3 regions of the Streptomyces sp. NPDC059788 genome follow, and region 1 is predicted to be linked to each of the others. Evidence: predicted binding sites of a transcription regulator. Region 1 holds the regulator's gene; each other region holds the start of a gene.
What was found. The regulator HrcA, encoded in region 1, represses chaperone genes, less so after heat shock. The targets are predictions, from matches to a motif close to TTNGCACTCNGNNNNNCNGAGTGCNAA.
Positions count from the first base shown of each region.

Region 1 (4,889 bases):
GACGACGACGCCCTCGATGCGCAGGTCGTCGCCCCAGACGCGTTCGACCAGTTCGGCGTCGTGGCGCCCTTCCACGTAGATGCGCCCGGCGCGGGCGACCCGTGCGCGGGCGCCGGGGACGGCCAGCGAGCCGGACGCCGTACGGGCCGGACCGCGCGCGGCGGGCCGGGCCGCGGGCCTCACGAGGGTGACGGGTCTGCCGTCCAGGAGGAAGCCGCGCGCGGTCATCGGGAAGACCCGGTGCTTGCCGAAGCGGTCTTCGAGGGTGACGGTCGGCCCCTCGGCGGTCTTCTCGCAGCGGATGACCGCACCGCAGAACCCGGTGACGGCCTCCTCCACGACGAGGTCCGTCTCCGCCTCGACCTCGGGGGCCGGCTGCTGCTTCTTCCACGGCGGGGTCAGGTCCGGGCCGTACTCTCTGCTGCGCATCCGACAGACGATAAGAAGGGATGGCCGGTCAGCGCCGCGACACGCCGAAGCGTCGGCTCAGCGCGTCGCGTTGGTCACGGACGAATCGGGCATCCACGACAGCACCGTGCCCGGGTACGTACACCGCGTCCTCCCCGCCGAGGGCCAGCAGCCGGTCCAGGGCGGCCGGCCACCGGCCGGGGATCGCGTCCGGCCCGGCCTGCGGCTCGCCGGACTCCTCGACCAGGTCGCCGCAGAAGACGACTTCGGGCGAGCCGTGCGTGCCGGGGACGAGGACGACCAGGTCGTGCGCGGTGTGGCCGGGGCCGACGTTGGCGAGTAGCACCTGCCGGTCGCCGAGGTCGAGGGTGCGCTCGCCGGAGATCAGGTGGTGCGGGCGCACGAGGAGGTCGGCGGCCTCCGCCGCGGCGTCCGGGTCCACGCCGTACGCCACCGCGTCGCGCCGCAGGTCGTCCTGGGCGCGCGGCAGGTACTCGTCGAGTCCGGCCGCGCCGAAGACCTGGACGCCCGCGAACGCCGCGGTGCCCAGCACGTGATCGAAGTGGGGATGGGTCAGCGCGACATGTGTCACGTTCCGTCCCGTGATGTCGCGCAGCTGCCGGCGCAGCTCGGCGCCGTCCCGGATCGTGGCGCCGGTGTCGACGATCAGCACGCCGGCCGACCCGACGACGGCACCGACCGTCTCGTCCCAGCCGGACATCCGGCGGCGCCCGACCCCCGTGCCGAGCCGTTCCCACCCGGCCTCTTCCCAAGTCGTACGCATACCGAGACGCTAGCCGTATCGCGATACCGTTGCCCGCCGGACCGGGTGTTCCCGGGCATCCGCCGGTGCCCGTGGCGGGCCTCCGGGGCGGCGCCGGGCGCAACCCCGGTACCGCCGCCCTTGCCCTGCCCGTGTGACCCGGCCGTACACTTGGTCAGGGTCTGGCACTCGGACCTGATGAGTGCCAGGGAAGACGACCCGGAAGAACCCGGCCGCGCGCCGGTGACACGGCCGGACTGGAGGTGTGCGCGATGCTCAGTGAACGCAGACTCGAAGTGCTGCGCGCCATCGTCCAGGACTATGTCGGGACCGAGGAGCCGGTCGGCTCCAAGGCGCTGACACAGCGGCACCAGCTCGGTGTCTCCCCCGCCACGGTCCGCAACGACATGGCCGCGCTGGAGGACGAGGGCTTCATCGCCCAGCCGCACACGAGCGCCGGGCGCATCCCCACGGACAAGGGCTACCGCCTCTTCGTCGACAAGCTGGCGGGCGTCAAGCCGCTTTCCAGCCCGGAGCGGCGCGCCATCCAGAACTTCCTGGACGGCGCCGTCGACCTGGACGACGTGGTGGGCCGTACGGTGCGGCTGCTGGCGCAGCTGACCCGGCAGGTCGCCGTCGTGCAGTACCCGTCGCTGACCCGGTCCACGGTGCGGCACGTGGAGCTGCTGTCGCTGGCACCGGCCCGGCTGATGTTGGTCCTGATCACGGACACCGGCCGTGTCGAGCAGCGCATGGTGGACTGCCCGGCGCCGTTCGGCGAGACCTCCTTGGCGGACCTGCGGGCGCGGCTGAACAGCCGCGTGGTCGGGCGGCGGTTCACGGACGTGCCGCAGCTCGTGCAGGATCTCCCGGAGTCCTTCGAACAGGAGGACCGGGGCACGGTCTCGACAGTTCTGTCGGTGTTGCTGGAAACTCTGGTGGAGGAAACCGAAGAGCGGCTGATGATCGGCGGTACCGCCAATCTCACGCGCTTCGGGCACGATTTCCCACTGACCATCCGGCCGGTGCTGGAGGCCCTTGAGGAGCAGGTGGTGCTTCTCAAACTGCTCGGGGAGGCCAAGGACTCCGGCATGACCGTACGCATCGGGCATGAGAATGCCCATGAGGGCCTGACTTCCACATCGGTCGTCGCGGTCGGCTACGGTTCGGGCGACGAGGCAGTCGCCAAACTCGGCGTGGTCGGACCGACCCGCATGGACTACCCCGGAACGATGGGAGCGGTACGCGCAGTGGCACGTTACGTCGGACAGATCCTCGCGGAGTCGTAAGTGGCCACGGACTATTACGCGGTCCTGGGCGTACGACGCGATGCCTCGCAGGACGAGATCAAGAAGGCTTTCCGGCGGCTGGCCCGTGAGCTGCACCCGGATGTGAACCCGGACCCGAAGACCCAGGAGCGGTTCAAGGAGATCAACGCCGCTTACGAGGTGCTGTCGGACCCGCAGAAGAAGCAGGTCTACGACCTCGGCGGCGACCCCCTCTCGCAGGCGGGTGGCGGCGGCGGGGCCGGCGGCTTCGGTGCGGGCTTCGGCAACTTCTCCGACATCATGGACGCGTTCTTCGGCACGGCGTCGCAGCGCGGGCCGCGCTCGCGCACGCGGCGCGGCCAGGACGCGATGATCCGGCTGGACGTCGAGCTGGACGAGGCGGCCTTCGGCACCACCAAGGACATCCAGGTGGACACCGCCGTCGTCTGCACGACCTGTTCGGGCGAGGGCGCGGCGCCGGGCACCTCGGCGCAGACCTGTGACATGTGCCGCGGCCGCGGTGAGGTCTCGCAGGTCACCCGGTCCTTCCTGGGCCAGGTCATGACCTCGCGGCCGTGCCCGCAGTGCCAGGGCTTCGGTACGGTCGTGCCGACCCCGTGCCCGGAGTGCGCCGGTGACGGCCGCATCCGCTCGCGCCGTACGCTCACGGTCAAGATCCCGGCCGGTGTGGACAACGGCACGCGCATCCAGCTCGCGGGCGAGGGCGAGGTCGGCCCCGGCGGCGGCCCGGCCGGCGACCTGTACGTGGAGATCCACGAACTGCCGCACCCGACGTTCCAGCGGCGCGGCGACGACCTGCACTGCACGGTCACGATCCCGATGACGGCGGCGGCGCTGGGCACCAAGTGCCCGCTGGAGACGCTGGACGGCGTGGAGGAGATCGACATCCGGCCAGGGACGCAGTCCGGCCAGTCGATCCCGCTGCACGGCCGCGGCGTCACGCACCTGCGCGGCAACGGGCGCGGCGACCTCATCGTGCACGTCGAGGTCATCACCCCGTCGAAGCTGGACGCGGAGCAGGAGGAGCTGCTGCGGCGGCTCGCCAAGCTGCGCGGCGAGGAACGCCCGACGGGACAGTTCCAGCCGGGGCAGCAGGGGCTGTTCTCGCGGTTGAAGGACGCGTTCAACGGGCGGTAGCGGCTGTTCTGCCGGGGGTCCGGGGGTTGTCCCCCGGGCAGGCGCAGTCGGCCGGGGCAGCAAGGGCTGTTCTCGCGGTTGAAGGATGCGTTCAACGGGCGGTAGCGGCCCGTACGGACATACGGCGGCGGCCGGGCTCACCAGCCCGGCCGCCGTTCCCGTTGTCCACCGCGCTGCCGTACGGTGTTCGCGCCCGAAGTGCCCTGATCGCCCGGCCTGTTTGATCTTGGTGCGTACGGCCCCGGTTCGGGGCCCGGCGTGCGGCGTGACACGATGTGGTCATGCCCACAGCGCTGACCGATCTCTGCCGCTATCCGATCGCGCAGGCCCCCATGGCAGGCGGCGTCGCCCGCCCGGAGCTGGCCGCCGCCGTCTGCGGAGCCGGCGGGCTCGGCTTCCTGGCCGCCGGGTACAAGACGGCGGACGGCATGTACCAGGAGATCAAGCAGCTGCGCGGGCTCACCGACCGCCCCTTCGGCGTCAACCTCTTCATGCCGCAGCCCTCGCTCGCCGACAACGCGGCCGTCGAGGTCTACCGCGAGCAGCTGGCGGGCGAGTCGGCCTGGTACGAGACCCCGCTGGACGACATCGACCCGTACGGCGGCGCCGACGACGGATACGAGGCGAAGCTCGCGATCCTGCGCGAGGACCCGGTGCCGGTCGTCTCGTTCCACTTCGGCTGTCCGTCCCGCGCGGTCCTCGACGGCTTCGCCAAGGTCGGTACGTACACGATCGTGACCGCCACCACGGCGGCCGAGGCACAGGCCGCGCAGTGGTCCGGCGCCGACGCGGTCTGCGTGCAGGGCGTCGAGGCCGGCGGCCACCAGGGCACCCACCGCGACGACCCGCAGGCCGACGGCACCGGCGCCGGGTTCGGGCTGCTGTCGCTGATCGCGCAGGTGCGCGAGGCGGTGCAGATACCGATCATCGCGGCGGGCGGCCTGATGCGCGGCTCGCAGATCGCCGCGGCGCTGGCGGCGGGCGCGGCGATGGCGCAGCTCGGTACGGCGTTCGTGGTCACCCCGGAGTCCGGCGCCAACGCGCTGCACAAGCAGGCGATGACCAACCCCCTGTTCACCCGCACCGAGCTGACTCGGGCCTTCTCCGGGCGCCCGGCCCGCGGCCTGGTGAACCGCTTCCTGCGCGAGCACGGCCCGTACGCCCCGGCCGCCTACCCGGCCGTGCACCACCTCACCTCGGGCCTGCGCAAGGCCGCCGCCAAGACCGGCGACGCCCAGGGCATGGCGCTGTGGGCGGGCCAGGGGCACCGGATGGCGCGGCAGCTCCCGGCC
Region 1 is NZ_JBHWHY010000002.1:120,593-125,481, forward strand. It holds gene ACFV57_RS02360 (DUF3097 domain-containing protein) at 1-429, opposite strand, end outside; gene ACFV57_RS02365 (MBL fold metallo-hydrolase) at 458-1,192, opposite strand; gene hrcA (heat-inducible transcriptional repressor HrcA) at 1,444-2,460, shown strand; gene dnaJ (molecular chaperone DnaJ) at 2,461-3,597, shown strand; gene ACFV57_RS02380 (nitronate monooxygenase) at 3,879-4,889, shown strand, end outside.

Region 2 (4,889 bases), on a different contig from region 1:
CAGCCGGTCCAGGGTGGCGTTGACCGTACGGGCCATCAGCGCGATCTCGTCACCGCCCGCCGGGTCCGGCACCCGCCGGTCCAGCTCGCTCTCGCTGACGGCGGCCAGCTCCGTCCTGATGGCGGTCACCGGGCGCAGCGCCAGCCCGGTCACCGCCCAGGCGATCGCCGCGGCCAGCGCGATCAGCGGCGGGGCGCTGGCGAGCAGGGCGACGCCGATGGCGTGGGTCGCGTCGTCCACGTCCGAGAGCACGGTCACCGCGTACACGTAACGGACCTGCCCGCCGCCGGGCGGCGTGGCCCGGACCACCACCACGTCCGCGCGCGAACCGCCGGCTGCCACGGCGGGGGAGCCGCTGATGACGCGGTCGGCGGAGTCCTGGTCCGACGGCGGCCGCAGGTCCCGCAGCTCGGCGGCGAGCGGATCGGCGGTACGGAGACTGGTGGCGACGACCCGGCCCGCGCCGTCCAGGACCAGCACCAGGTCGACGCCGTCGGCGGGCGAGGGCAGCACGTCGGGCAGGGCGCCCGTGTCCGCCTGCGCGGCGACCTTGCGGGCGGCGACCTCCGTACGGCTGGTGGTGTTGTCCAGAAGATTGGCGCGCAACAGCGCGTAGAGCCAGCCCCCGCCGACAGCCAGCACGAGAGCCATGGCGAGGGCGGCGGCCGCGGCGGAACGGCCGCGCATGGACGCGGGCCGGGGCGGGAAGCGGGTGGTCCGTACCGGACCGGTCCGACGCCGGCCTGCCCGCAGCCGGCCGGTCCGTACCCGGGCGGCCCGGTCCGGGGGCGGCGGCCGCCTCTCAGTCGTCACCGGGCGCCATCCGGTAGCCCGTACCGTGCACGGTACGGATGGAATGCCGGCCGAACGGCACATCGACCTTCTTGCGGAGCGACGAGACGTACACCTCGACGATGTTGGGGTCCACGTCGGCCGGCGAGTCCCAGACCTCGTCGAGGATGTCCCGCTTGGCGACCGCCTGGCCCTCGCCCGCCATGAGACAGCGCAGCACGGCCAGTTCCCGGGCGGTCAGCTCGATGTCGGCGTCGCCGCGCCGGCAGCGGCGGGCCTCGGCGTCCAGGGTGAGGTCGCCGCACTGGAGGGTGCGGGGTCGTTCGGCGGCCCGGCCGCGGCGGGTGAGCGCGCGCAGCCGGGCGAGCAGCACGACGAACGAGAACGGCTTGGTCAGGTAGTCGTCGGCGCCCGCGTCCAGCCCTTCGGCGACGTCGTACTCGCCATCCTTGGCGGTCAGCATGAGCACGGGCGTCCAGTCGTCCCCGCGCCGCAGCCGCCCGCAGATCTCGTACCCGCTGGGCCCCGGCAGCATCACGTCCAGCACGATCGCGTCGTACGAGTTGGTGAGCGCCAGCTCCAGCCCTCGGTGACCGTCCCGGGCGACATCCACCCAGTGCCCCTCGGCAGCCAGCCCCCGCCGCAAGGAGTCGGCCAGGCCTTCTTCGTCCTCCACGACCAGTATGTGCATGGGGCCATTGTTGCGGGTGCGCCCCGTTTTGGGCTTCGGGTTGCCTGGGTGGGGGTGCGCGTTGTGCGCATTTGGTCCGGTGGGTGGGGGGCTCGGGCCCACGCAGGGGTCACTCTCCCCCAGCCTTCGGCCGGGGGCACCCCCACGACACCGTGCACGTCATCCGGGACGTCATCGTGAACCCAGATACCCGGCTGCTCTGCGGGGAGACCCCTGCGTGGACCCGAGCCCCGCGCCGTGGGCGACTATCCGTACGACGTGGCTAGCCCCTGCGCGAAGCGCAGGGGCGGGACCGCCGCGCGGAGCGTGGCGGGGAGGTTGCGATGGCCCGGGCCGCGCACTGCCTCGCCGGGCGGTAGCTGTGGACGCCGCCACCATGACCGCGAGCATCACCACCAGGTCAGGCGCACCCGGGGCTGTCTGTCATCCCCCCACCGGCCGGGACGCGCCAAACCGGCCGGAGGGGGTGCGTAGGGGGCCATCCCCGCAGAGCAGCCGGGTATCTGGGTTCACGACTACGTCCCCGTCGCCGTGCACGGTGTCGAGGAGTTGGCCCCCTGCGCACCCCCGCCCCCAGAACGAAAGCAACGCGACCCCGGCACGGACCCCACCCCCACGCGCGAAGCGCGCAACGCAACGCGCCCCCGGCACGGACCCCACCCCCACGCGCATAGCGCACACCGCGCAACAGGCCGACGCCCCCGGCCACCACAACCCCGCGCGCAAAGCGCGCACCGCACCGCGCACCAGTCCGACGCCCCCGGCGTCAACCCAACGCACGCCCCGCAGGGGCAAGGATTGCCCCACCCCCCACCTGGGCAAGGACGCACACGAACCCCACATCCGAAACACGCACCCCAAACCGCATTGGCACTCCGCTTGACCGAGTGCTAACCGCGTCATAGTCTCGGCTCTGGCACTCTCCACCGGGGAGTGCCAAACACAGCGACGGGCAGGTCCGGCACCCGCGACGACGGATCGACCTGGTCGCCACCTCAGACAGTTAACCCCGTGAGATCTCCGAAGGGGGAGGTCGGATCGTGACGACCGCCAGCTCCAAGGTTGCCATCAAGCCGCTCGAGGACCGCATCGTGGTCCAGCCGCTCGACGCCGAGCAGACCACGGCTTCGGGCCTGGTCATTCCGGACACTGCCAAGGAGAAGCCCCAGGAGGGCGTCGTCCTGGCCGTGGGCCCGGGCCGCTTCGAGGACGGCAACCGTCTTCCGCTCGACGTGACCGTCGGCGACGTCGTGCTCTACAGCAAGTACGGCGGCACCGAGGTGAAGTACAACGGCGAGGAGTACCTCGTCCTCTCGGCGCGCGACGTGCTCGCGATCGTCGAGAAGTAATTCACCGAAGATTGCCTTGTGCTGCGCCCCTGGTTCCCGCGTCTAAACAACCGGTCGCCCGGGGCGCAGTTCGTTGGAGAGAACGACTAAGGACACGTAACTCATGGCGAAGATCCTGAAGTTCGACGAGGACGCCCGTCGCGCCCTTGAGCGCGGCGTCAACAAGCTGGCCGACACCGTGAAGGTGACGATCGGCCCCAAGGGCCGCAACGTCGTCATCGACAAGAAGTTCGGCGCCCCCACCATCACCAACGACGGTGTCACCATCGCCCGTGAGGTCGAGGTCGACGACCCGTACGAGAACCTCGGCGCGCAGCTGGTGAAGGAGGTGGCGACCAAGACCAACGACATCGCTGGTGACGGCACCACCACCGCCACCGTGCTGGCCCAGGCGCTGGTCCGCGAGGGCCTGCGCAACGTCGCCGCCGGTGCGTCCCCCGCCGCCCTGAAGAAGGGCATCGACGCCGCGGTCAAGGCCGTGTCCGAGGACCTCCTCGCGACCGCCCGCCCGATCGACGAGAAGTCCGACATCGCGGCCGTCGCCGGTCTGTCCGCCCAGGACAAGCAGGTCGGCGAGCTGATCGCCGAGGCGATGGACAAGGTCGGCAAGGACGGTGTCATCACCGTCGAGGAGTCCAACACCTTCGGTCTGGAGCTGGACTTCACCGAGGGCATGGCCTTCGACAAGGGCTACCTCTCGCCGTACATGGTCACCGACCAGGAGCGGATGGAGGCCGTCCTGGAGGACCCGTACATCCTGATCCACCAGGGCAAGATCGGCTCGATCCAGGACCTGCTGCCGCTGCTGGAGAAGGTCATCCAGGCCGGCTCCTCGAAGCCGCTGCTGATCATCGCCGAGGACGTCGAGGGCGAGGCCCTGTCGACGCTGGTCGTCAACAAGATCCGCGGCACCTTCAACGCCGTCGCCGTCAAGGCGCCCGGCTTCGGCGACCGCCGCAAGGCGATGCTGGGCGACATGGCCGCGCTGACCGGCGCGACCGTCATCGCCGAGGAGGTCGGCCTCAAGCTGGACCAGGCCGGTCTGGACGTGCTGGGCACCGCCCGCCGCGTGACCGTCACCAAGGACGACACCACCATCGTGGACGGCGGCGGCAACTCCGCCGACGTCGAGGGCCGCGTCAACCAGATCAAGGGCGAGATCGAGTCGACCGACTCGGACTGGGACCGCGAGAAGCTCCAGGAGCGCCTGGCGAAGCTGGCCGGCGGCGTCTGCGTGATCCGCGTGGGTGCGGCCACGGAGGTCGAGCTCAAGGAGAAGAAGCACCGTCTGGAGGACGCCATCTCCGCGACCCGCGCCGCGGTCGAGGAGGGCATCGTCTCCGGTGGTGGCTCCGCGCTGGTGCACGCCGCCAAGGTGCTGGAGGGCTCCCTCGGCAAGGAGGGCGACGAGGCGACCGGTGTCGCCGTCGTCCGCCGCGCCGCCGTCGAGCCGCTGCGCTGGATCGCGGAGAACGCCGGCCTTGAGGGCTACGTCATCACCGCGAAGGTGGCGGAGCTGGAGAAGAACCAGGGCTTCAACGCCGCGACCGGCGAGTACGGCGACCTGGTGAAGGCCGGCGTCCTGGACCCGGTCAAGGTGACCCGTTCGGCGCTGGAGAACGCCGCGTCGATCGCGTCGCTGCTGCTCACGACCGAGACCCTGGTCGTCGAGAAGCCCGCCGAGGAGGAGCCCGAGGCCGGTCACGGCCACGGTCACGCCCACTGAGGCAGCGCGAGCCGTACGAGGCCCGGTCCCCTTTCGAGGGGGCCGGGCCTCGTCCCGTTTCCGGCGGGGCCGGTCGGGCCCTGCCCCGTTTCCGGCGGGCCCGGCCGGGGCGGCCCGCTTCAGGCGGAGCGGCCGAGCCCTTCGGGGCGTACGGGGTCGGCGAACGGCAGCCCTTTCGTGTAGCGCTCGACCTCGTCCAGGGCCTGGTCGGCCATGCGGTGGAGTTCGTTGCCGAGGGAGCCGGCGATGTGCGGGGTGAGCAGGACGTTCGGAAGGTCGTACAGGGGTGAGGAGGGGGGCGGGGGTTCGGGTGCCGTCACGTCGAGGACGG
Region 2 is NZ_JBHWHY010000026.1:61,233-66,121, reverse strand. It holds gene ACFV57_RS23050 (sensor histidine kinase) at 1-813, opposite strand, end outside; gene ACFV57_RS23045 (response regulator transcription factor) at 803-1,483, opposite strand; gene groES (co-chaperone GroES) at 2,524-2,832, shown strand; gene groL (chaperonin GroEL) at 2,936-4,558, shown strand; gene ACFV57_RS23030 (hydroxyacid dehydrogenase) at 4,678-4,889, opposite strand, start outside.
Region 2: the regulator HrcA is predicted to act here: its motif matches at 2,351-2,377, upstream of groES (co-chaperone GroES).

Region 3 (4,889 bases), on a different contig from region 1:
AAGTCGGCCTCGGTGATCTCCTCGAAGGGAGCCGCGGCATACAGGCCCGCGTTGGCGAAGACGATGTCGAGGTGCCCGAAGCGGTCGCGTACGGCCCGGAGGGCGGCGTCCAGGTCGGCGACGGAGGCGGTGTCGGCCCGCACACCCAGCACCCGGTCCGCGGCGGCGCCCGCCGGGCCCGTACCGCCCCCGCCGGACGCCCCGCCACCCGGCACCACCGCTCCGCCCGTCCCCGTCTCGCCGCCCGCCACCGCCTCGTGCGCCTGCTCCCTCAGGTGCGCCACGGCGGCGTCGAGACGGTGCTCGTCGCGTCCGCACACCACCACCCGGGCGCCGTCCGCGAGCAGCCGCCGCGCGGCTGCCAGGCCCACGCCGCTGGTGCCGCCGGTGATCAGGGCGACGGTGTCCGCGGCGAACCGGTCCGGTCGGGGGGTCTGCCCGTTTCGAGTCGTCATGGGGCGATCGTGCCCCGCCGGGCCGGGAGCCGCACAGGGACCGCCGTACGGAACCGGCACGCCTCGGCCACACGGCAGGACGCGCCGAGGCGCCGTACGCAAGGGCCGTACGGGAATCCGTACGGCCCTTACGGATACGAAAACGCCGCCGGGGCGGCACCCCCCTGGGAGGAGGGGTGCCGCCCCGGCGATCTGGGGACAGCTGATCCGGGAGGATCAGAAGTCCATGTCACCGCCCGGCATGCCGCCCGGAGCGGCCGCGGCGGCCTTCTCCGGCTTGTCGGCGATGACGGCCTCGGTGGTCAGGAACAGCGCGGCGATCGACGCGGCGTTCTGCAGCGCGGAGCGCGTGACCTTGGCGGGGTCGATGATGCCCTCGGCGATCATGTCGACGTACTCGCCGGTCGCGGCGTTCAGACCGTGGCCGACGGCCAGGTTGCGCACCTTCTCCACGACGACGCCGCCCTCAAGGCCGCCGTTGACGGAGATCTGCTTCAGCGGGGCCTCCAGGGCCAGCTTCACAGCGGCGGCACCGGTGGCCTCGTCGCCCTCCAGCTCCAGCTTCTCGAAGACCGAGGAGGCCTGCAGCAGGGCGACGCCACCGCCGGCGACGATGCCCTCCTCGACGGCCGCCTTCGCGTTGCGCACGGCGTCCTCGATGCGGTGCTTGCGCTCCTTGAGCTCGACCTCGGTGGCGGCACCGGCCTTGATGACGGCCACGCCGCCGGCCAGCTTCGCCAGACGCTCCTGGAGCTTCTCGCGGTCGTAGTCCGAGTCGCTGTTCTCGATCTCGGCGCGGATCTGGTTGACGCGGCCCTGGACCTGCTCGCTGTCACCGGCACCGTCGACGATGGTGGTCTCGTCCTTGGTGATGACGACCTTGCGGGCGCGGCCCAGGAGGTCGAGACCGGCGTTCTCCAGCTTGAGGCCGACCTCCTCGGAGATGACGGTGCCACCGGTGAGGATGGCGATGTCGCCGAGCATGGCCTTGCGGCGGTCGCCGAAGCCCGGGGCCTTGACGGCGACGGACTTGAAGGTGCCGCGGATCTTGTTGACGACCAGGGTCGACAGGGCCTCGCCCTCGACGTCCTCGGCGATGATCAGCAGCGGCTTGCCCGACTGCATGACCTTCTCCAGCAGCGGAAGGAGGTCCTTCACGTTGGAGATCTTCGAGTTGACGATCAGGATGTACGGGTCGTCGAGCGACGCCTCCATACGCTCCATGTCGGTGGCGAAGTACGCCGAGATGTAGCCCTTGTCGAAGCGCATACCCTCGGTGAGCTCCAGCTCCAGACCGAAGGTCTGGGACTCCTCGACGGTGATGACGCCTTCCTTGCCGACCTTGTCCATGGCCTCGGCGATCAGCTCGCCGATCTGGGTGTCGGCGGCGGAGATGGAGGCGGTCGAAGCGATCTGCTCCTTGGTCTCCACGTCCTTGGCCTGCTCCAGCAGGGCGGCGGAGACGGCCTCGACGGCGCGCTCGATGCCGCGCTTGAGGGCCATCGGGTTGGCGCCGGCGGCCACGTTGCGCAGGCCCTCGCGGACCAGGGCCTGGGCCAGGACGGTCGCGGTCGTCGTGCCGTCACCGGCGACGTCGTCCGTCTTCTTCGCGACCTCCTTGACCAGCTCGGCGCCGATCTTCTCGTACGGGTCCTCCAGCTCGATCTCCTTGGCGATGGAAACACCATCGTTGGTGATCGTGGGGGCGCCCCACTTCTTCTCAAGGACGACGTTGCGGCCCTTGGGGCCGAGGGTGACCTTTACGGCGTCGGCGAGCTGGTTCATCCCGCGCTCGAGACCGCGCCGTGCCTCCTCGTCGAACGCGATGATCTTGGCCATGTGAAGTGGTCCTCCCGGACTGGGGGTCCCCCCGGACTACGTCTGGGGGAGGGTGGATACTCCGGACCGCGCTGGCGCCCGCGACGGACGGTCTGCGAGCCTGTGGTTCCTTGCCCCACCTGCCCACGGACCTCACCGAGTCGGTCCTTAGCTGTCACTCTCACTCGTAGAGTGCTAACGCAATGATTAGCACTCGACCCACCAGAGTGCAAGCGGCTTCGAAGAAGCCTCCTATAGGGGTGGTGGTCGGGCGACGGGTGGGCGCAAGCGGCTTCGAAGAAGCCTCCTATAGGGGTGGTGGTCGGGCGACGGGCGGGAGCAAGCGGCTTCGAAGAAGCCTCCTGTAGGGGTGGCGGCCGGGCGCGAGCGGCTCGGGGGAGCTTCCCCTTCGGGGGCCGGGCGGCAAACCGCGCCCGCCCGGACGGATGGACCGGCACTCCCCTGTACCGCCACCCAAACACAGAAGACCCGCGCCCCCACAAGGGGACGCGGGCCTTCGTACGCAGCAGTCGGTCGGCGCTTCAGCCGGCCACGCGGACCATGTCCGCCTGCGGCCCTTTCTGGCCCTGCGAGATCTCGAACTCGACCCGCTGACCCTCCTCAAGGGTGCGGTAACCGTCCATCTGGATCGCGCTGTAGTGGACGAAAACATCCGCACCACCGTCGACCGCGATGAAGCCGTACCCCTTCTCCGCGTTGAACCACTTGACGGTGCCCTGAGCCATGCCTAACTCCCCTATTACTGGCCCTTGCACAGGACCGCACTCCGCGGACCCGGGTCAGACCTCACCCCCCGACAGGAGGGGGTGTGCGCCGGAACGCGTCGACCGCCGCTGAATGTATCTGTCCAACTGCCCAGCGCAACAGGTCAGTCGGACGAGAATTCCGCTTGCGAACAATCGCAATTAAGCGGATAAAAGCCCTTACTCCAGGGCAAGTCGGGCCGGGCAAAGCTCACCAACGCGACAAATCATGTCCACACTTCGCGCACAACTTGCCGGGGTCTCATATGCGTTCGGCACGCGCTGGACGAGGGATCGCCTCAACTGTATCGCCTTTAACAACACGGAATCGCCCCGTCCGCATCGTGGCGGACGGGGCGATTCCAGCCGTTCGACCCCACAAGGGCCGAAAAAGATCCTCTACGGCGTCCCGGCGCTCAGCAGCCGCCGGCCACCGCCGGAATGATCGAGACGCCCGCGCCGTCCGGCGTCGGCGTCGCCAGGCCCTGCTCGAAGCGCACGTCGTCGTCGTTGACGTAGACGTTCACGAAGCGGCGCAGCTTGCCGGTGTCGTCCAGGACGCGGGCCGCGATGCCCGCGTGGTTCTTCTCCAGGTCCTGGATGACCTCGGAGAGGGTCGCGCCCTCGGCGGCGACCTCGGCCCGGCCTCCGGTGTAGGTGCGCAGGATGGTCGGGATGCGGACGTTGACGCTCATGGTGTTCTGCCTTCCAGCTTGCGGGAGGTGTACGTAGGGGCAGGCGCGGACCGGGGGCGTACCGGCGCGCGGGGTTGCGCGCGGCCGCGTGCGGGCGGGTGCCGCGTACGGGCGGGTACGGCCGCGCGCGGCGGTCAGCCGGCCAGACCGGCGGCGCGGAACGCGTCCAGGCTCGGCCGGATCGTGGCCGTGGGCCCGGTGGTCGGCGCGACCGCGTCCAGCGTCTTGAGCCCGTCGCCGGTGTTCAGCACGACGGTGGTCAGCGCCGGGTCGAGCAGACCGTCCTCGATCAGCTTCTTCGTCACGCCCACGGTCACGCCGCCGGCGGTCTCGGCGAAGATGCCTTCGGTACGGGCCAGCAGCTTGATCGCGTCGACCACCTGCGCGTCGTTGACGTCCTCGACCGCGCCGCCGGTGCGCCGGGCGATGTCGAGCACGTACGGACCGTCGGCCGGGTTGCCGATGGCCAGCGACTTCGCGATGGTGTCGGGCTTCTGCGGCCGTACGACGTCGTGACCGGCCTTGAAGGCGGTGGAGACCGGCGAGCAGCCCTCGGCCTGGGCGCCGAAGATCTTGTACGGCTTGTCCTCGACCAGCCCGAGCGCGATCAGCTCCTTCAGCCCCTTGTCGATCTTCGTGAGCTGGGAGCCGGAGGCGATCGGGATGACGATCTGGTCCGGCAGCTTCCAGCCGAGCTGCTCGCAGATCTCGTAGGCGAGGGTCTTGGAGCCCTCGCCGTAGTACGGGCGCAGGTTGACGTTGACGAAGCCCCAGCCCTCGCCGAGCGGATCGCCGATCAGCTCCGAGCAGAAGCGGTTGACGTCGTCGTAGTTGCCCTCGATGCCGACCAGCTCGCCGCCGTACACCGCGGCCATGACGACCTTGCCCGCCTCCAGGTCGTGCGGGATGAACACACAGGAGCGGAAGCCCGCGCGCGCCGCCGCGGCGCCGACCGCGCCCGCGAGGTTGCCGGTGGAGGAGCAGGACAGGGTGGTGAAGCCGAAGGCGCGGGCGGCCTCGACGGCGATGGCGACGACGCGGTCCTTGAAGGAGTGCGTCGGGTTGCCGGAGTCGTCCTTGACGTAGAGGCCGCCGGTGACGCCCAGCTCGCGGGCCAGGTTGTCGGCCTTGACCAGCTTGGTCAGGCCGGGGTTCAG
Region 3 is NZ_JBHWHY010000009.1:45,387-50,275, forward strand. It holds gene ACFV57_RS10195 (SDR family NAD(P)-dependent oxidoreductase) at 1-455, opposite strand, end outside; gene groL (chaperonin GroEL) at 672-2,294, opposite strand; gene ACFV57_RS10205 (cold-shock protein) at 2,816-3,019, opposite strand; gene ACFV57_RS10210 (MoaD/ThiS family protein) at 3,454-3,732, opposite strand; gene thrC (threonine synthase) at 3,867-4,889, opposite strand, start outside.
Region 3: the regulator HrcA is predicted to act here: its motif matches at 2,481-2,507, upstream of groL (chaperonin GroEL).